2 regions of the Curtobacterium oceanosedimentum genome follow, and region 2 is predicted to be linked to the other one. Evidence: predicted binding sites of a transcription regulator. Region 2 holds the regulator's gene; the other holds the start of a gene.
The links. The regulator HspR, encoded in region 2, represses chaperone genes until heat shock. The targets are predictions, from matches to a motif close to AAGTTGAGTCNNNNNGACTCAACTT.
Positions count from the first base shown of each region.

Region 1 (10,386 bases), on a different contig from region 2:
AGACGACGGCGACGACGAGGAGGAACACGGTCGGAGCGTACCGGGGACGAGCGGCCGGGGTCGGTGGCCCATGGGCGTCGGTCTACGGGCCGGTGGCCCGGGCGTCGCGGGCACCGGCCAGCCCGTGGTCGTGCGCGTACACCACGAGCTGCACCCGGTCACGGAGCGCGAGCTTGCCGAGGATGCTCGAGATCTGCGTCTTCACGGTCGACTCGGTGACGAACTCCTTCGCCGCTATCTCGGCGTTCGACAGCCCGCGCGATGCCCAACCGAACACGATGCGCTCCCGGTCGGTCAGGGTCTGGAACGCCTCGGGCTGCGGGGCGGGGGCACGGTCGACGTCGGCGCCGAACAGCTGCGAGAGGTCGTTCGGCGCGATCACCGAGCTGCCCTCGTGCACGGCGCGCACCGCCGCGAACAGGAACGGCGGCGTGGTGTCCTTGAGCAGGAACCCGCTCGCGCCGAGCCGGATCGCCGTGGCGGCCGCGGGGTCGAGGCCGAACGTCGTGAGCACCACCACACGGGGGAGCGGCCCCGGGAACGCGCCGGAGAACAGCTGGCGCACCGTCTCGACGCCGTCCACGCCGGCCATCCGCATGTCGAGCAGGACGACGTCGGGTCGGAGTTCGCGGATGCGGTCGAGTGCCTCGGCGCCGTCGGACGCCTCGCCCACCACCTGCATGTCGGGCTGCGCGTCGAGCACCACACGGAGGCCTGCGCGGAAGAGCGCCTGGTCGTCGGTGAGCAGGATGCGGATCGGGTCGGTCATCGAGTGGTCCCCCCTCGGACGTCGAACGGGATGCGGGCGCGCGCGACGAACACGGCGTCCAGCACGGCGGCGTCGAACGACCCGCCGATCGTGGTGAGTCGGGTCTGCATGCCGGTGAGGCCCCGGCCGGAACCCCGTGTCGACGCGGTCGTCGGCTGCTCACCGGTCGCGACGGTGCGGACGGCCACGGCGCCGGTGGCCGCAGCGGCGAGCTCCTCGAGCCCGAGCTCGGCGCCGACGGGCAGCGCGCTCGAGGGCACGGGGTTCTCGACCTCGAGCACGAGGTCGGCGGAGCGCCAGGTCTCCCGGACCTCGACGGCGCCGCCGGGTGCCCCGTGCCGGAGCGCGTTCGTGAGCATCTCCTGCAGCACCCGGCGGGCAGCGGTGCCGTGCACGGCACCGAGCGGCCGGGCGACACCGCGGACGGCGTGCTCCACGTCGACCCCGGCGTCGCGGATGCCGCGGACGATCTCCTCGAAGGACGTCGGGTCGCTCGCGGTGTCGGAGCCGTCGATGTGTCCGAGCACCTGCCGCACCTCGACCAGGGAGCTGCGGGCGGTGCTGGCGATGGTGGCGCTGACCTCGCGGATTCGGGCCTCGTCGTCGAGGAAGGGCACCGAGTCCGCCTGCGCGATGATGACCGCGAGTGAGTGCCCGACGACGTCGTGCACGTCGCGGGCGATGTCGGCGCGGATGCGCTCGGCCTCGGCCTCGTCGACCGCGCGGGTGGCGACGGCCTCGGCCCGGTTGGCCACGGCCTCCGCACGGCTGGCAGCTGCCTCGGCGTCGGCGCGTCGGACGGCCTCGGCGTTCTGCGACCGGATCGCCCGACCGGCGAGACCAGCGGCCCAGAAGGAGAGCAGGACGAGCGCCGGCGCGGCGAGGACGAGGACGACCTGGTCGCGTGGCCCGTTCAGCAGCAGGGCGTACCGGTAACCGGTCGAGGAGAGGTACATGGACGCCGAGGCTCCGGCGATCACGGCGAGGAGGCCGGCGAGCACGGCTTCGAACCGTGTGCCGACGACGGCGACGGTACCGATGACGACCGCGATGGCGAGGTCGACCAACGACGGCCGTTCGCCGCCGGCCACCTGCACCGCGCCGAGGGCGACGGTCGCGACCATCGCCGAGCTCGGGGACAGGCGGCGGAGCACGATCGCGACGCAGGCGACCGCGACGGCCAGGGGACTCGCGTGCTCGAGCTCGACGTCGATCGGTGCGGCGAAGAGCAGTGCCGCGAGCCCGGCCCAGAGGAGGTCGACGAGGATCGACCGGCGCCGCATCGGCCGGAGGAACGTGCGCCGGTCCGTCACGGCTCGATCATCGCACGACGGTGGATCACGGCATCGGGGACATCGCGACGAGTGCCACCGCGGTGACGACGACGATCGCGGCGCAGGTGGCGAGGGTGGCGATCACGTGCTTGGTCGAACTCTCCATGCCACCGAGCCTGGCGGTCGACCCGGTCGCCGTGCATCGTGCGGAGGGACGAACGGGGTCGTCCTGCAGGACGAACCCGTCAGATCGTCAGCTGTCCCAGCACGCGGTGGGCGATCGACACGGGCTCCCCGCTCACGACCCCGCCGCGGGGACGACTCACCTGCGTACAGACCGGAGGCACCGGGACCTCGTCCGCGCGATCCGGCCACCGGGGCCGCGTGATCCGTCCACCCCGGACGCCCGCCCAGTCACCGGCGCGGACCGTCGGAGACGACGACCGGACCCGGCCGTGCCGCCGTGCACGACGACGGTACGACGATCACCGAGACAGGAGAACGAGTTGTACTTCCACAAGCAAGAGCTCCAGTTCAAGGCCACCCCCGACAAGCCCGACGCGGTGTACGCGCGCAAGTTGCAGGAGGTGCTCGGCGGCCAGTACGGCGAGATCTCCGTCGCGCTGCAGTACCAGTTCCAGGCGTGGAACATGCACATCCCGGGCAAGTACCGCGACATGGTGTTCGGCATCGGTGCCGAGGAGATGGGCCACGTCGAGATGCTCGCGACGATGATCGCGCAGCTGCTCGAGAAGAGCCCGCTCGGCATCACCGAGGACGCGCTGCAGGACGACCCGACCGTCGCGGCGATCGTCGGGGGCACCGACGTGCAGCACGCGATCGTCGCGGGCGCCGGAGCCCGACCGGTGGACAGCAACGGCAACCCCTGGCAGGGCTCGTACATCACCGCGTCCGGCAACCTGCTCGCCGACTTCACGGCGAACGAGAACGCCGAGATGCAGGGGCGCGTCCAGGCCGCCCGGCTCTACCACATGACCGACGACCACGGCGTGCGGGACCTGCTCTCGTTCCTCATCGCGCGCGACACCATGCACCAGAACATGTGGGCGACCGCCGCCGCGGAGCTCCGCGAGAAGGGCGTCGAGGGCTTCCCGGTGCCGAGCAACTTCCCGCAGTCGAAGGAGAACCAGGAGGTCAACTACCAGTACCTCAACTTCTCCGACGGCAAGGCGGCGGCGGACGGCCCGTGGGCGAGCGGCCCGTCGTTCGACGGCAAGGGCGAGTACTCGTACCACGACGGCCCCACCACCTCGGTGCCGATGCCCCCGCCCACGCACCCGGACGTCCGGCTGTACGGCACCACCGAGCTGCCGAACGTGGTCGAGAAGACCGCCGGCCTCGTGCAGGACACGCTTCACAAGGAGTGACCGTCCCGCCGGTCGCGCGACGCGACCGGGAGACGGACGGGAGGCGCGGTGCCAGCCGGCACCGCGCCTCCCGTCCGTCACGTGGTCACCCCGTCACGACTCCGCACCCACCGTCACCAGCGCGGCGGTGTCGTCGTCGCGCGGTGCGCGCGGTGGCTCGAAGATGCCGGACCAGAGGCGCGTCGCACTCCAGAGTGCGATGAGCGCCACCGTGCCGGCGGCCGCGGCGAGCCAGGGGACGAGCGGGACCTGTGCCCACGCGCCGGGCGCGACCAGCCAGGTGAGGAAGTTCCCCGCCGTGCTGCCGGCCGCGCCCAGGAGCACGGCCACCCGACGGTCCAGGCTCGTCGCGACCAGCGCTCCCGTCACGACCGCGACGGCGAGGAGGGCGTTGATGATCGTCGTCACCGCACGCCCCCGGACTACTCGGCGGAACCGCTGCCGACCGCGAGCTGCTGCGCACCGCTGCCGGTGGTCACGTCGATCTTGCGCGGCTTCGCGGACTCCTTGACCGGGATCGTCACGCTCAGGACGCCGTTGTCGTAGGCGGCGCTGATGCGCGCGGTGTCCAGGTGGTCACCGAGCGTGAGCTGCCGGACGAACGTGCCCGGCTGGCGCTCCCGGGTGAGCCACTGGGAGCCCTCCGGGGCGCCGAGCGTGCGCTCCGCGCGGATGGTCAGCACCGAGCCGTCGACGTCCACGTCGACCGAGCCCGGGTCGATGCCCGGCAGGTCGACGTCGAGGACGTAGTGGTCGCCGGTGCGGTACAGGTCCATCGGCATCGAGCGGGGAGCACCGGCTCCGGCTCCGAGCAGGGAGCCGGCGATTCGGTCGAGCTCGCGGAACGGGTCGAACTGCATCGTCATCGAGATCAACTCCTTCGTGGTCTTCGTTGAGTCCCCTCGACTCAACTGCGACCCGTTCTAGCACTCTCCCCTCAGGAGTGCCAAAAAACCGCTCGGAGCCTGCTGGGAACGGTGCCCCGATGGCGATCAGTGGTCGCCGCGGTGCGTGATCTCGTGGTGCAGGTGCTCGAGTGCGGGGAGCGCGGCGGCCAGCGCGGTGCGGTCCTCGGGTGCGAGTCGGCCGAGTGCCTCGACGAGCACCGCGGCCGATGCCTCGTCGTAGGCGGCGAGCCGTTCCTCCGCCAGGGGGGTCAGGCGGAGCTCGGTCCGGCGTCCGTCGCCGGCGGCCAGGCGTCGCTCGACGAGTCCGACGGACTCCATCGCCGAGACGAGGTTGCTCACCGTCGAGCGGGCGAGACCGAGGCGGGCGGCGAGGGCCGAGGGGGTGGTCGTGGACCCGGTCAGGGCACGCATCACCTCGACCTGGGCGTCGGGCAGGTCCGGCAGGTCGGCGACCTCGCGGGACGTGCGTAGGAGGGCGCGCCGGAACGGGCCGATGCGGTCGCTCAGCCTGCGCGCGACCTGCGTCGTGGCGTCCGATGCGTCCGTACCCTGCACACACGGCAACCTAGCAGCGAGAAGTGTTTGCAACAAAACCATTCCGGGTGCAAACTCGATCGCATGAGCGCACAGACCTCCGTCGAGCACCCCGAACCGCCCCAGGACCTCACCGGCATCGTCGGCCACCGGTTCGTCTACACGTACGCCAACGGCTGGCAGTACGAGATGTACGTCAAGAACGCCACGACCATCGACTACCGCATCCACACCGGGCACGTCGGTGGCCGCTGGGTGAAGGACCAGACCGTCGACCTCGTCGCCCTCGCCCCCGGTGTCTACAAGGTGTCCTGGAACGAGCCGACCGGTACCAGCGTCGTCGTCAACGTCATCCCCGAGCAGCGCGTCCTGCACGGGACGATCTTCTTCCCGCGCTGGATCGAGCTCGACGGGCAGAAGACCGTGCTCTACCAGAACGACCACCTGGACGAGATGCAGCGCTTCCGCGACGAGGGGCCGACCTACCCGATCTACGTCGTGCCGGAGTTCGCGCACATCACGCTGTTCGAGCACGTCGGCGAGGACGACGAGACCGTGGTCGACACCGCTCCCGGCGACCTGCCGGCCGGCTGGGCGGACCGGACGAACTGATGGCCAGTGCGCCGCTGCGGGGTGTCGACCCCCGCACCACCCCGACCACGCTCGACCACGACGGTCGGACGATCCGCGGCTGGCAGTGGGAGCCGCAGGACGGGGCGGCGGATGCCCCCGTCGTACTGCTCGTGCACGGCTTCAGCGACAGTGCGCTCGGCGGGCACCAGCTGTTCGTGCAGACCGCACGACACCTGGTCGCCCGAGGCGCGGTCGTCCGCAGCCACGACCGACTCGGGCAGGGCGTCAGCGACGGGGAGTTCGCGGACATCACCATCCGCGACGAGGTGGAGCAGGTCGTCTCGATGATCCGCGCCGCCGACCGCGGACGGGGCGTGCACGTCGTCGCGCACAGCCTGGGCGCGGTGGAGTCGGCGCTCGCCGCGGCGCGGGAGCCCTCGCGCGTCCGGACGCTCACGCTGTGGTCGCCGGCCGGCGTCGTCGTCGACGACATCACGGAGCACGACGCGATCCAGGGGCAGCCCCTCGCCCCGGTGCGCGAGCGCGGCTGGTTCGACTTCGGCGGGATGCCCCTGGGTGGCGCGTTCATCGCCGACGTTCAGGACGGCCTCGACGTGTACGGCCCGGTGTCCGACTACGCCGGGCCCGCCGACGTGGTGCACGGGACCGAGGACGCGATCGTGCCGGTGTCGTACGGCCGCCGCTACGCCGAACTCCTGCCCGGCGCGCGGTTGACGGTCGTCGACGGCGCCGACCACGGCTGGTCGTCGGTGCCCTTCCGGGAGCGGCTCCTGGCGCTGCTCGACGAGCGCCTCGGCATGGCCTGACGCCCTCCTCCTCCCGCGGAACGCAACGTCGGCGGCAGCTCGCAGCGTCGTACCGCTGCGAGCAACCGCCGACGTTGCGTCTTGCGATCCGGGACCGGAGGTCAGCTCACCTGGCCGGAACGGGCTCCGGACCAGAGGTCGACGTCGAGCACGCCGACCGAGTGCTCGTCGATGCGACGCAGCTCGTCGTCCGTGAACGACAGGTTGCCGAGCGCCGCGACGTTCTGCTCGAGCTGCTCCACGCGGGACGCCCCGATCACGAGCGAGGTCACCCGCTCGTCGCGCAGCGCCCACGCGAGGGCGAGCTGCGCGAGGCTCTGACCGCGGGCGGACGCGATGTCGTCCAGCGCCCGCAGGTGTCCGACGACCTCGTCCGTCAGGGTGCCGGCGTCGAGCGACTTGCCGGCGGCGGCACGTGAGTCCTCCGGCACGCCGTCCAGGTAGCGCCCGGTGAGCAGCCCCTGCGCGAGCGCGGTGAAGCCGATGACGCCGAAACCGAGCTCGCCGGCTGCGTCGAGGAGCCCCTCGTCCTCGATCCAGCGGTTGAGCATCGAGTACGACGGCTGGTGGATGAGGAGCGGCGTGCCGAGGTCGCGCAGGATCTCGACGGCCTGCCGGGAGCGCTCGGCGTCGTAGGACGAGATCCCGACGTAGAGCGCCTTGCCCTGCTGGACGGCGGTGTGGAGTGCGCCCATCGTCTCCTCGAGCGGGGTCGAGGCGTCGAGCCGGTGCGAGTAGAAGACGTCGACGTAGTCCAGGCCCATCCGCTCGAGCGACTGGTCGAGCGAGGCGAGCACGTACTTCCGCGAGCCGCCGCCCTGCCCGTACGGCCCGGGCCACATGTCCCACCCGGCCTTGGTCGAGATCACCATCTCGTCGCGGTAGGGACGGAAGTCCTCGCGCATCAGCCGGCCGAAGTTCACCTCGGCGGCGCCGTAGGGCGGCCCGTAGTTGTTCGCGAGGTCGTGGTGCGTGATGCCGAGGTCGAACGCCCGACGACTGATCGCCCGCTGCGTCTCGAACGGCTTGTCGTCGCCGAAGTTGTGCCAGTAGCCCAGCGACAGCAGTGGCAGGTCGAGGCCCGAGCGGCCGGTTCGGCGGTAGGGCATGGAGTCGTAGCGGTCGTCCGCGGCGATGTAGGCCATGGACCCATCCTGGCCCCGCCCCGTCGGGTGCCGCGCGAACCGTACAGAACGCGAAAAGTTCGTTGCACTGATCATTCGCGTCGTGAAACAGTTCACTCGTCCGACCAGGACGGCAACGACGCAGGAAGGCGGGATCACTCATGCACAGCACGTACTCCGGGATGCCGCGCACCACACGGCTGGCCGCGACCCACACGCGGGTCGGTCTGACCGACCCCGCCGTCATCGACGCCTGGGTGTCCCGGCGCATCCAGGACCCCTCGCTCCTGTCGACGCGCAGCGAACCGTCGTACGCTGACTTCTTCACGGCGCCCACCGCGTAGCCACCCGCTCCGACCGGATCCGCCCGACAGAGAGACCCCACCAGCCGATGCCCCTGACCGTCGTCCGCCGTGAGCACGTCCACCTCTACGCCAGGGAGCCGCGGTCGAAGGCAGCGAAGGTCGCCGTCGACGCACTCCTGCGCCTGCAGCACGTCGAGGAGCAGCAGCTCGAGCAGGCCCGCACCGAGAGCGGCCTGACGAAGAACGAGTTCCTCACCGTGCGGTACATGCTGCAGGCGCACCGGGACGGTCGGGCGATGGGGCCGAAGGACCTCGCCGTCATGCTCAACGTCTCGAACGCGTCGGTCACGAAGATCGTCGACGGGCTCGCGGCGAAGGGCGACATCGTCCGCGTACCGCACCCCACCGACCGTCGGGCACAGGTGCTCGAGCCCACGGTGCAGGCCGCCGAGAAGATCGACTCGTCGTACGCCCGCTTCCACGAGGCAGTGGTCGGCGTGATGGACCACCTGTCGAGCGAGGACAACGAGGTGCTCGCGCGCTGCCTGTCCCAGATCACCGACGCCCTCGCCGTCGGGACCCCGACCCCCGTGGACGAGTACACGGTCGACCCCGACGGCGCTGCGGAGCCGAACGACTCCTAGCGGCGACCGCGGGGTGGCGCGAAAACCTTCCAGCGGTAAGTTGGGGGGATGACGCACGAGGTCGACGACGACGGCGCGACCCCGCCCCGACGCGGTGGGTACCGCAAGGGCGCCGAACGCCGTGCGCAGATCCTCGACGAGATGATCCGCATGGTCGCGGCGCAGGGCGTCGACGCATCGTCGCTCCGATCGGTCGCCGACGCGCTCGGCATCACGCACGCGGCACTCCGGCACTACTTCCCGAGCCGCGACGAACTGCTGCTCGCCGTCTACCGCGAGCACGAGGTCCGCGAACAGGACGCCCCGGACCGGATGCGGTCGGCGATCGGCGACATGCGGGAGAGCGCGTCGCGGAACCGCGAGGTCCCCGGGCTCGTGCAGCTCTACACGACCCTCGCCGCCGACGCGGTGCAGGAGGGTCACCCCGCCACCCGCGACTTCATGCGCGAGCGCTTCACCCGGCTGCGCGCCGACCTCGCCGAGCTGATCGCCGCCGACCAGGCGGCCGGTCGGATCCGCGCGGACCTCGACCCCGTCGACCTGGCGAGCCTCGGCATCGCCGCGTCCGACGGCCTGCAGGTGCAGTGGCTGCTCGACCCGGAGGCGGTCGACGGCGAGCGGGTGCTCCGCCTGCTCGAGTCGATCATCCCCGCAGCCGAGGACTGACGCCGGTCCCGGCGACGCGACCACGGCTCCGTCTCGACGCGCGGCGGACGGGAGGCTCGTGGCGGTGCCGCCACGAGCCTCCCGTCCGCCACCCGGTCGCGACTACGGCGTCGACGCGCCGTCCGCGATGTTCGCCGTGACCGCGTCGATGTACGCGGCGCGCTCCGCGCGCGTCTGGGGGCGGCCCGGTACGCCGGGTCGTTCCTCCCAGGGGCGCGGGCCGGACTCGTGCCGGTACTCGACACCGAGGGCGTCGAGGCGACCGAGGTGGTGCGCCAGACGCTGCCGGAACTCCCCGACGTCGCGGGGACGGGTGGTGTCCGCCGACCAGAGGGCCTCGGAGAGCGCGACCACCCGGGGGAACAGCTGGTAGTCGAGCCGTCTGACGGAGTCGACGTGCTCGGTCCACATGTTCGCCTGGCCACCGATGACGTGCGCCCGCTCCGTCCCGGTGAGTTCCGTCGGCACCGGGTCGAACGCGTACACGTCGTCGACGGTGAGCACGATCGACACCGGGATCGGCTCGTTCGGCAGGTCGCTCTGCCGGTAGTCGAGGTAGACCTGGTCGTCCGGCGTCGCGATGACGTCGTGCCCGCGTCGGGCTGCGGTGATCGCGCCCTGCAGCCCGCGCCACGAGACGACCGTCGCCGACGGGGACAGCGTGCCGCCCTCGAGGATCTCGTCCCAGCCGAACGCCCGGCGTCCGTGCGCCTCGAGGTGCGCCGCGAGCTGCCCGACGATCCAGGCCTGCAGCTGCTCCTCGTCCTCGAGCCCGAGCTCGCGGATGCGCTCCTGCGTGCGCGGGTCGTCCTCCCACTGGTCCTTCGGGCACTCGTCACCGCCGATCCCGATGTACTCCGAGGGGAAGAGCGCGACGACCTCGTCGAGGACGTCGCGGAAGAACTGCACGGTGCTGTCCTCGGCGTTCAGGACGTCGTGCGCGATGCCCCACTCGGTCCAGACGTCGAGCTGCCGGTCCGGGTGCACGCCGAGCTCCGGGTACGCGGCCAGCGCCGCGCGGACGTGCCCGGGGGTCTCGATCTCCGGCACGACGGTGACGAACCGGTCGGCCGCGTAGGCGACGATCTCGCGGATGTCGTCCTGCGTGTAGGAGCCCCCGTGCGGGCGACCGTCCTTGCCGGCCACCCGGAGCGTGCCGTCCGCGTCGGGGACGTGCGCGCCCACCTGCGACTCCGTGCGCCACGACCCGATCTCGGTGAGCCGTGGGTACTTCGTGATCTCGATGCGCCAGCCCTGGTCCTCGGTCAGGTGGAAGTGCAGGCGGTTGATCCGGTGCACGGCGAGCTGGTCGACCAGGCGGAGCACCTCGGCCTTCGTGCGGAAGTGCCGGGCGACGTCGAGCATCACGCCGCG
Region 1 covers NZ_JBEPMD010000008.1:79,574-89,959, forward strand. Annotated here, with positions in the region: gene ABIC52_RS10410 (YdcF family protein) at 1-28, opposite strand, end outside; gene ABIC52_RS10415 (response regulator) at 83-769, opposite strand; gene ABIC52_RS10420 (sensor histidine kinase) at 766-2,082, opposite strand; gene ABIC52_RS10425 (manganese catalase) at 2,550-3,431, shown strand; gene ABIC52_RS10430 (hypothetical protein) at 3,525-3,839, opposite strand; gene ABIC52_RS10435 (Hsp20/alpha crystallin family protein) at 3,854-4,297, opposite strand; gene ABIC52_RS10440 (MarR family winged helix-turn-helix transcriptional regulator) at 4,424-4,894, opposite strand; gene ABIC52_RS10445 (phenolic acid decarboxylase) at 4,958-5,485, shown strand; gene ABIC52_RS10450 (alpha/beta hydrolase) at 5,485-6,273, shown strand; gene mgrA (L-glyceraldehyde 3-phosphate reductase) at 6,375-7,418, opposite strand; gene ABIC52_RS10460 (hypothetical protein) at 7,559-7,741, shown strand; gene ABIC52_RS10465 (MarR family winged helix-turn-helix transcriptional regulator) at 7,789-8,346, shown strand; gene ABIC52_RS10470 (TetR/AcrR family transcriptional regulator) at 8,395-9,012, shown strand; gene ABIC52_RS10475 (beta-N-acetylhexosaminidase) at 9,115-10,386, opposite strand, start outside.
Region 1: the regulator HspR is predicted to act here: its motif matches at 4,321-4,345, upstream of ABIC52_RS10435 (Hsp20/alpha crystallin family protein).

Region 2 (10,386 bases):
ACCTTCACGACCGCTGACGACAACCAGCCGTCGGTCGCGATCCAGGTCTTCCAGGGCGAGCGTGAGTTCACCCGCGACAACAAGCCGCTCGGCACCTTCGAGCTCACCGGCATCGCGCCCGCTCCCCGTGGCGTGCCGCAGGTCGAGGTCACCTTCGACATCGACGCCAACGGCATCGTGCACGTGTCCGCGAAGGACAAGGGCACCGGCAAGGAGCAGTCGATGGTCATCTCCGGCGGCTCGTCGCTGCCGAAGGAGGACATCGAGCGCATGGTCCGCGAGGCCGAGGAGCACGCCGCCGAGGACAAGGCTCGTCGCGAGGCCAACGAGCGTCGCAACCAGGCCGAGCAGCTCGTCTACTCGATCGAGAAGCTCATCAAGGAGAACGACGAGAAGCTCCCCGCGGACGTCAAGTCCGAGGTGCAGGCGGACGTCGACTCCCTCAAGTCGGCCCTCGCGGGTGACGACGACGAGGCCGTGAAGACCGCGTTCGACAAGCTCAGCGAGTCGCAGGGCAAGCTCGGCCAGGCCATCTACAGCCAGCAGGACGCGGGCGCCGCGGCCGGTGGCGAGCAGCCGGCCGGCGACCAGCCCCAGCAGGACGACGAGGACATCGTCGACGCCGAGGTCGTGGACGACGAGGACGACAAGGACAAGAAGTAACGATGACGGATCCCAAGGACAACGTGCCCGAGGACCGCGAGCCCCAGGTCGAGGGCGACGCCACCAACGCGCAGGAGCCCGAGGACCTCATTGAGGCGGAGGGGCCGGACGTCGAGGTGCCGACGGACGCCCCCGCCGCCGGCGGCCCCGAGAGTGACCTGTCCCCGGAGGACCAGGCCCTGCTCGACGACGCGGCCCGCGGCATGGCAGAGGACGAGCTCTCGCAGGCCGACCGCAATCTCGTCGCCGACATGCGCGCCGACATGCTCCGCGCGCAGGCCGAGCTGGTGAACTTCCGGAAGCGCGTCGAGCGCGACCGCGAGGCGAACCGCGACGCCGTCATCGCCGAGGTCGTCCGCGCCCTGCTGCCGGCCCTCGACGACCTGACCCGCGCCGAGGCGCACGGTGACCTGACCGAGGGCCCCATGCAGGTCATCGGCCAGAAGATCCGCGGCGGCTTCGAGAAGTTCAAGCTGGTGCAGATCGGCGAGAAGGGCGAGCTCTTCGATCCGAACGTGCACGAGGCGATCGTGCAGCTGCCGACGCCGGGTGCGACCGACCAGACCGTGGCGGACGTCGTGGAGCCGGGCTACAAGCTCGGCGACCGCGTGCTCCGCGCGGCCAAGGTCGCCGTCGCGGTCCCCGCCTGAGGCTCGGGAAGGAGGTAGGGATTCATGGCCAGTCAGGACTGGTTCGACAAGGACTTCTACAAGGTCCTCGGCGTCGACAAGACGGCGAGCGACGCTGAGCTGAAGAAGACCTACCGGAAGCTCGCCCGGCAGTACCACCCGGACTCCAACCCGGGTGACGCTGCCGCCGAGTCCCGCTTCAAGGAGATCAGCGAGGCCTACTCGGTGCTCTCCGACAAGGAGCAGCGCGCCGAGTACGACCAGGTCCGCGCCATGGGTTCCGGCGCCCGCTTCACCGCGGGTGGCCCGGGCCAGGGCGGCGGCTTCGAGGACGTCTTCGGCGGGATGTTCGGCCAGCAGGGCGGGCAGCGTGTCCGCTTCGGCCAGGGCGGCGCCCGCGGCGGCGCCGGCGGCTTCGAGGATATCCTCGGTGGGATGTTCGGCGGCGGGCAGGGCTTCGGGCAGCCGTCCGGCGGCTTCCGCGGCTTCGGTGGACCGACGAAGGGGCGCGACGTCACAGCGTCGACGACGCTCGACTTCACCACGGCGATCGCCGGCGACACCGTCAAGCTCGCGCAGGGCAACGGCCGACCGGTGAACGTCCGCATCCCCGCGGGCGTCGCCGACGGGCAGAAGATCCGCCTGCGCGGGCGCGGCGAGCCGAGTCCGGACGGCGGAGAGGCCGGCGACCTGGTCGTCAGCGTCTCCGTGCGCAAGCACCCGGTCTTCGAGCGCGACGGGCAGCACCTCCGCGTGGACGTCCCCGTGACGTTCGTCGAGGCGGCGCTCGGCGCGACGATCCAGGTCCCCACCCTCGGTGGCGATCCGGTCAAGCTCAAGGTCGCCCCCGGCACACCGTCCGGCCGCGTCCTGCGCGTCAAGGGTCGCGGCGTCACGACCAAGAGCGGTACCGGCGACCTTCTCGCGACCGTCCAGGTGGCGGTGCCGTCGCACCTGTCGGACAAGCAGCGCGAGGCCGTCGAGGCCCTCCGCGCCGTCCTGCCCGACGAGGACCCCCGCGAGGATCTCCTCGCCAAGGCGCGCAGCTAGCGCTGCGCAACCAGCACGACAACCGGCCTGGAGGCTCGGCGCGGCTCCGTCAGGAAGTCGCACCGGGCCTCCAGGCTGGTTCTGCACCACGCGGACGACGGAAAGGAACCAGCCATGACCGACATGGACGAGAACTCGCCCGTCTTCGCGATCGCGGTGGCGGCGGAGCTCGCCGAGATGCACCCACAGACGCTGCGGCAGTACGACCGGCTCGGCCTGGTCGTGCCGGGCCGCACCCGCGGCGGCTCCCGCCGCTACTCGATGCGCGACGTCGCGCAGCTGCGCGAGATCGCGCGGCTCGGGTCCGAGGGGGTGTCGCTGGAGGGGATCCGGCGGGTGCTCGACCTCGAGAACGAGAACCAGCTCTTGCGTGACCGTGTCCGCGAGCTGGAGCGGGCGCTCGCCGATCAGCTCATCGCGCGGCCGGGCGCTCGTGTCTTCGCTGCGACGACGACCGGCGCCGCAGTGCCGTTGCGCGCCGGCATGCGACCGCAGCGGAACACCGCCGTGGTGCTGTACCGACCCCAGCGCTGACGTCAGACGTCCGGCGGATCGAAGAGGTCTCGACGGACGGCGTCGACCGCGGTGCACCGGGGGAGCGAGGGGCGGTCGCCCTCGGGGGAGCAGCGCTCAGGGCGGCGGGCGCGGACCGTCTCGATGACCGAGCGGACGCACGATGCGCACACGTCAGGACCGCCCGCGGTCGGGGTCGGGGAGCAGGTGGACCGTCCAGGTCGCCCGTTCCGCGAGTCGTCCGTCGCGGCAGTCGATCGCGACCCGGAGGGCCACGAGGCCGTTGCGGATGTGTTCCCACGGCAGCGCGGCCCGGATGTCGTCGTGCCGCAGGCGGTAGGTCAGACCGTCGAGGGTGCCGCTCAGGGCTGCCACGAGCAGGCGGTTGTCGCACGCCGCGAGGAACGTCCGGTAGACCGGGGTGATCGCGTCCGAACCCCACTGCCAGCTGGGCATCGCCATGCAGTCGAGCACGAGCCCGATGCGGCGGAAGAGCGCAGCGCGGTCGCGGTCCTCGAGGTCGCCGATCGTGGTGCGGACGACGCCTCCGAAGAGCAGGCCGAGGGTCTGCAGCGTCGGGACGAGTTCGTCGCGACGGGGGACCGTGACGCGCGTGTACCGGTTCGGGCGGAACTCGACGAGACCGAGGTGGCCGAGGTCCGACAGGGCTTCCCGCACCGGCGTCCGGGAGCATCGCAGCCGGAGTGCGAGCTGTTCGTCGTCGAGCAGGGTGCCCGGGCCGAGCGCCCCGCTCATGATCTCGTCGCGGAGGCGTTCTCGCGCCTGGTCCCGCAGCCGAGGGCGCACCCCGGCTTCTGGCGAAGCGAACATCGGCCCCTCTCGCTCGTCCTGCCGCTGCCTCGTCGTGCAACGGTCTCCTCCGAGCGTACGGGCTTGGGATACCAGCGGTACCGGTGATATACCGCTGCGGCAGCCCCGGTCTCGGATCCGCATCACCGTCTGGGTACCCTGGGGCCGTGCCATTCGACTTCGCCGACCACTTCCGGCGCTCCCCGGTCAACGACGAGCCCGACCTCGTCGCGATCGACGGCACCGACCGCTTCATGCTCGACGAGGCACCGCACGTGCACGGAGACGCGCTCCGGCAGCCCGGTGAGGTCGCCGTCGTCGACGACCGGTACGGGGTACTGACCCTCGGCGCGATGACCGTGCACGGTGCGTCGGGCATCCGCGTCGTGCAGGACTCGCTCGTCGGGGTGCGGGCGCTGCAGGCGAACGCCGGGACCTTCGGCCGCAGTGGCTTCGTGCTGACGGAGTCGCTCGAGCAGGCGTTCCGCGACGTCCGGCTCGTGCTCCTCCGGCTGTCGAAGTCGAACGACCGGCTCGACGAGCTCGCACGTGCTGTCGCACGGTGGGCGGCCCCCGACGTGGTGCTGCTCTGCGGCGGCGTCTCGAAGCACATGAACCTGTCCCAGAACGACGTCCTGCGCCGGTACTTCGGCGAGGTCACGGCGTCCCGCGGGCGCGGCAAGTCGCGGCTGCTCGTCGCCCAGGACCCGCTCCGTGCGACGGCGGTGCGCGCCGACGCCACGAACCCCTGGCCGCGCTCGGTGCACGTCGACGAGCTCGGGATGACGCTCGTCGCGCACGGCGGGGTCTTCGCGGGGACGTCACTCGACCAGGGCACCCGGGTGCTGCTCGACGTGATGGACGACGCCGTGCCGTCGGCGCGGGTCGCCGTCGACCTCGGGTGCGGGAACGGCGTCATCGCGACCGCGCTGGCGCGCCGCCGTCCGGCCGTCAAGGTGGTCGCGACCGACGTCTCGGCGATCGCCGTGGCGTCGACGCGGGCGACGGCGGTGGCGAACGGCGTCGCGGACCGGGTGACGGTCGTGCGGTCGGACGCGGGCGACGAGCTCGACGAGGGGTCCGCGAAGCTCGTGCTCTGCAACCCGCCCTTCCACGAGGGCACCACGGTGAGCACCGACGCGGCCGAGACGATGTTCCGGAACGCGGCCACGATCCTCCAGGCCGGCGGTGAACTGTGGTGCGTCTGGAACTCGCACCTGCGGTACCGACCCGTGCTCGAGCGGCTCGTCGGGCCGACCCGGCAGGTCGTGCGGACCGCGAAGTTCACGGTGACCGCCTCACGACGCGAGGCCTGACGCGGGAGAGCCCCGTCACGGGACGTGACGGGGCTCTCCGTGGGAACTGCTTCAGATGTGGACGGGCAGCTGGACGGACTTGCCGCCCGACGTGACCGTGATCACGTGGTCGCCCTTCGCGAGGCCGGTGAGGGAGAGCTTCCCCTGGCCGTCCGCCTTGATCGAGCCGACCGCGAGCTGGCGGTCGCCCTCGTGCGCCTGGAGGCCGCCGATGCCGGAGGGAAGACCCCACACGGTGATCTCCGCCGAACCGGTCAGGGCGCTGGTGCTGGTGACCGTCGCCTCGAGGGCGCTCGCGTCGTGGTCGCCGTTGCCGATGGTGAGGGTGCGCTCGACCCGCTCGCCACCGATGGTCGCCGTCGCGGTGACCGTGGTGGTGAGTCGCTCCGGGGCGGTGACGACGACGTTGCGGAGCTCCTCGTCGTCGAGCGTCACCTCCTTGCTCTCCCCGTTGGCGGTGACGGTGACCTCGGTACCTGCCGGGCCGCGGACGTCGACGCTCACGCGACCGGCGTCGATGCGGGTGGAACCGACGGTGAACGCGGTGTCGGAGGCGCCGTCACCGGGCTGCTCGGTGCCCTCGCCGGGCTGTTCGCCCTCGTTCCCACCGCCGGGCTGCTCGGTGCCGTCGCCGGGCTGCTCGCCCTCGTTGCCGTCACCGGGCTGCTCGGTGTCGCCTGCGGAGTAGGTGATCGTCCACGGTGCCGTCCGGTACTTGCCGGACTCGTCCTGGTACGACGCGACGAGCTCGTTCACGCCGGGGCGCAGGTCGCGTTCGAGGGAGAGCGTGAAGTCGCCGTCGGCGTCCGTCTTCGCGTCGCCGAGGTACTCGCCGGCATCCGGGTCGACGATCGACACGTTGCGGTACGAGCCCGGGGTGTGGCCCGTGATGGTCGGACGGGCATCGTGCACCGTCGAGCCGCTCGCCGGCGTGGTGATCTCGAAGCGCTGTGCCTGCTGCTCGTACGTCACGTCGAGCGACTGGCCACGGAGCCAGGAGCCGTCGGTCTGCTGGTACCGGAAGACGAGCTGGTTCTGCCCGGTGTTGAGTGCGCCTTCGAGCGTCACCTTCCAGTTGCCGTGCTCGTCAGCCGTGGCCGCGCCGAGAGCGGGACCGGCGGGCCCGCCGACGGACACGTGGGTGCCGGCAGGAGCCGTGCCCTCGATGGTGGGACGCGCCGTGCGCACGGTGTCGCCGTCGTGGAGGCTGGTGACCTCGCCGACGACGGTCTGGTCGCCGGGCTGCTCGCCCTGGTCGCCGCCGCCGGGCTGTTCGCCTTCGTCGCCACCGCCCGGCTGCTCGCCGCCGCCGGGCTGTTCGCCGTCGTTCCCGACCTGGGCAGCCGCCCAGTTGCTCTGCGTGAAGGCCTCGCGGTTCGGCGTGTCCAGCGGGACGGACTGGTCGACGGCCCGCACCCAGACCTCCTCAGCCGCGGCGCCGCCCGGCACCACGATCTCGAACGAGGCGTCGGTCCGCGGGGGCGCCGAGGTGACGACGTCCCGGCGGTCGAAGGACGCCTCGATCGTCGCCTCCGCGTTCGCTCGACCGCGGACCACGAGGTCGTCCCCGCGGCGCTCCGTGGACTCGATGACCGGAACGGCCGCGAAGGCGTCCAGGTGCGCTTGGGACGGCGTGCTGTACGACCCGTCCGCCCGCACGACCGCGGCGGTGACGACCTGCGGGCCGGAGACGAGCGGCGCGAGGTCGCACGAGTACCGCTTCGGGAGGGCCACCGTGGCGGTGCCCTCGCAGAGCAGACGTCCGCGCTGGTCGACGACCTTGAGCGTGCCGCCCTCGATCGAGCTGGTGGCGACCAGGCCCGGCGTCGCGAGACCGGTCTCGAAGACGGGGAGGCCCCCACGATCACCGACCGACCCGGCGCCCTGGATCGTGAAGATGCCGGTGGAGCTCGCACCGACGGGGTTCTCGGCGGTCGCGCCGGGGATCGACGGCAGGTCGGGACCGGCCGTCGCCGCGTTGGCGGCGGTGACGAACCCGGTGGAGGTGAGGACGAGTCCGAGTGCGGCTCCGGTGGCCGCACGGGTGAACTTGCGCATGATTCCTTCCTGTACCCGAACGGAGGCGTCGGGGACGGGAAGCAATGTTGTATGTTGAATACTGATTATATTCCCCATGCGAGGCGTACGAACGACGAAGCGCCCCGCCGGTCGGCGGGGCGCTTCGTCGTCGCGTCGTCGGATCAGGCCGGGACGTAGTCGAACGTGTCCGGGTCCGGGCCCGTGCGGTGGCCCTTGTCGAGCGAGGTGATCGCCGTCATGTCGTCGTCCGAGAGCTCGAAGTCGAAGATCGCGAAGTTCTCCTCGACGCGCGAGCGCGTGACCGACTTCGGGAAGACGATGTCGCCGCGCTGGATGTGCCAGCGGAGGACGACCTGCGCCGGGGTCTTGCCCGTGGCGCCGGCGATGCGGGTGATGGTCTCGTCGTCGAGCACGAGGCCTTGGGCGATCGGGGACCAGGCCTCGGTCGCGATGCCGTGCTCGGTGCCGTAGGCGCGGAGCTCGTCCTGCACGAGGTACGGGTGCACCTCGATCTGGTTGACGGCCGGGGTGATCGTCGTCTCGGCGGCGAGGCGGTTGAGGTGGTGCGCCTGGAAGTTGCTCACGCCGATCGAGCGGGCGGTGCCGGCGTGGTACAGCTCCTCCATCGCCTTCCAGGTCGGGACGAAGTCCGACACCGTCGGCAGCGGCCAGTGGATGAGGAAGAGGTCGGTGTACCCGCCGAGCAGGTCGGCCGACTTCTTGCCGTTCTCGGCGGCGAGGGCCGGGTCGTGGAAGCCGTTGTTGAGCTTCGAGGTGACGAAGATCTCCTCACGAGGGATGCCGGACGCCTCGATGGCCTCCCCGACCTCCTTCTCGTTGCCGTACATCTCGGCGGTGTCGATGTGGCGGTAGCCGACCTCGAGTGCGGTGAGGGTCGCTTCCTTCGTCTTCTCGGGTTCGATCTGGAAGACGCCGAAGCCGAGCTGCGGGATGGTCTTGCCGTCGTTCAGGGTGATGTTCGGAACGGTCATGACGCCATGCAACCAAACGCCCCTCAGGAGGCATTCCGGCAACACTCAGTCGGGCGCGCTGCGCGCGGGAACCGGACCGGTCAGGCGAGTGCCGCCTCGATGTACGCGAGCAGTGCGTCGCCGTACGCCACGGCCGCGTCGTCGCTCCGGAACTCCTGCGCGACCCCGCCGATCGTCGCCGTCACGACGAACCCCGCGGTGAGCGACACGAACGCCGACCCGAGCAGGCCGCGGAGCTGGTCCTCGCGGGGGAGCCAGAGCGACTCGGACGCCTCGACCGAGTCGAGCGCCCACTCCGTCGTGCCGTTGAACCCGAGCGAGGTGCCGCTCGGGTGGTCGTGGCGCTCGACGGTCATCTCGGACACCGTGTAGACGTCGTCGTCCACCCCCGGCTTGTCGATCACGAACCGGTCGCCCGTCGCCGGGTGCCAGCGGAGTCCGGCATCGCGCAGCGACCGGGCGAGTTCGACGGTGATCACCGCACCACCCTGCCACGCAGGACCGGAGGGCGGACGGGACCCGACGGGGTGCGTCGCCGTGAGGACACGTTCGTGCTGGCCGTCGTCGGGGACGTGGTCGTCGGCAAGGTCGACGTACTAGCATCGCCGAGCACCCCCGCGCGCGGCGAGCACTCGTCCGCGCGCGCGGACGCGACGACGCCTGGGCAACCGGTGCCGTGCCTCCCGGCCGCTCACGCGACCACGGGCGCGACCGCCGGCCGGTGTCACGGTCCCGGGGCGGCCACGAGCCGCCGCCGGGTCCTGTCCGCCCTCCCCGTCCGCCCAGCAAAGGACCCGCATGACCCTCGAGCGCGAGGAACTCCGCGACGACTGGACCGTGGCGATCGCCGGCGACCAGCTGCCGGCCGGAGCGCCGGCCGGGATCGCGGGTCGCACGATCCCCGCCACGGTGCCGGGGCAGGTGCACACGGACCTCGAACGCGAGGGCCTCGTCGCCGATCCGACCGTCGACCGCAACGAGGACGGCGCGAAGTGGGTCGGGCGGGCCGACTGGGCCTACCGGCGCACCGTCGACGTCGCACCGCGGGGGTTCGAGCGCGTCGACCTCGTCTGCGAGGGGCTCGACACGGTCGCCGAGCTGAGCCTCGACGGCGTGGTCGTCGGCACCACCCGGAACATGCACCGGCGGTACCGGTTCGACCTCAACGACGTGCCGGGTGCCGCGGGCGACCGTGAGCTCGAGCTGCTCTTCGAGTCGCCGTACCGCGAGGCCGGCCGGGTCGCCGCCCGCGCCGGCTCGATGCCGGGACCGTACGACGAACCGTTCCCGTACATCCGCAAGCAGGCGTCGAACTTCGGTTGGGACTGGGGCCTGACCGCGGTGACGAGCGGCCCGTGGCGTCCGGTCGCGATCGAACGCTGGTCGACGGCGCGGCTCGCCGAGGTGAAGCCGCTCGTCGACGTCGAGGCGGGCGAAGGCGTCCTCGACGCGCACGTCCGCGTCGAGCGGTCCGGGATGAACGACCTCGACCAGGACGGTGAGGACGACGACCTCGTGCTCGTCGTCACGGTCGCCGGCCCGACGGTGGACGGCGGGACGACCCGACAGCGTTCCCGGGCGCAGCTGACGCCGAAGGACGACGAGACGGTCGTCACGGTGCGCGTGCCCGAGGTGCGGCGCTGGTGGCCGCGCGGCTACGGCGAGCAGCCCCGCTACGACGTGACCGTCGAGCTGCAGACCGTCGACGGCGAGGTCCTGGACCGCCGGACGGCGAAGACGGGCTTCCGCTCAGCCCGGATCGACACCGCCGACGACACGATCGGCAAGCCCTTCGCCGTCGTGGTGAACAGCACCGTCATCGACGTCCGCGGCGTGAACTGGATCCCGGACGACGTCATCGTGTCGCGGGTGGACCGCGCGCGGATCGCCGACCGGCTCGGCGTCGCCGCGGACCTCGGTGTGAACCTCGTCCGCGTGTGGGGTGGCGGGGTCTACGAGTCCGACGACTTCTACGACGTCTGCGACGAGCTCGGCCTGCTCGTCTGGCAGGACTTCGCGTTCGCCTGCTCGGCCTACCCCGAGATCGAGCCGATCCGCAGCGAGGTCGTCGCCGAGGCCCGGGACAACGTCGCACGCCTGGCCGGCCACCCGTCGCTCGTGGTCTGGAACGGCAACAACGAGAACATCTGGCTGCACGACGCGGACGGCTGGGCCGACGAACTCGGCGATCGTGGCTGGGGACTCGACTACTACCTCGACCTGCTGCCGACCATCGTCGACGCGGTCGACCCGTCGCGCTTCTACACGGTCGCCTCGCCCTGGTCGGGTTCCGAGAGCCTGCCCGCGAACGACGTCGACCACGAGACGCACCACTCGTGGGACGTCTGGAACCGGCTGTCCGACGACCACTAC
Region 2 covers NZ_JBEPMD010000005.1:3,408-13,793, forward strand. Annotated here, with positions in the region: gene dnaK (molecular chaperone DnaK) at 1-663, shown strand, start outside; gene ABIC52_RS06535 (nucleotide exchange factor GrpE) at 666-1,313, shown strand; gene ABIC52_RS06540 (DnaJ C-terminal domain-containing protein) at 1,338-2,342, shown strand; gene ABIC52_RS06545 (heat shock protein transcriptional repressor HspR) at 2,466-2,876, shown strand; gene ABIC52_RS06550 (GntR family transcriptional regulator) at 3,030-3,686, opposite strand; gene ABIC52_RS06555 (class I SAM-dependent methyltransferase) at 3,833-4,981, shown strand; gene ABIC52_RS06560 (Ig-like domain-containing protein) at 5,033-7,039, opposite strand; gene ABIC52_RS06565 (aldo/keto reductase) at 7,183-8,013, opposite strand; gene ABIC52_RS06570 (pilus assembly protein CpaE) at 8,094-8,492, opposite strand; gene ABIC52_RS06575 (glycoside hydrolase family 2 protein) at 8,812-10,386, shown strand, end outside.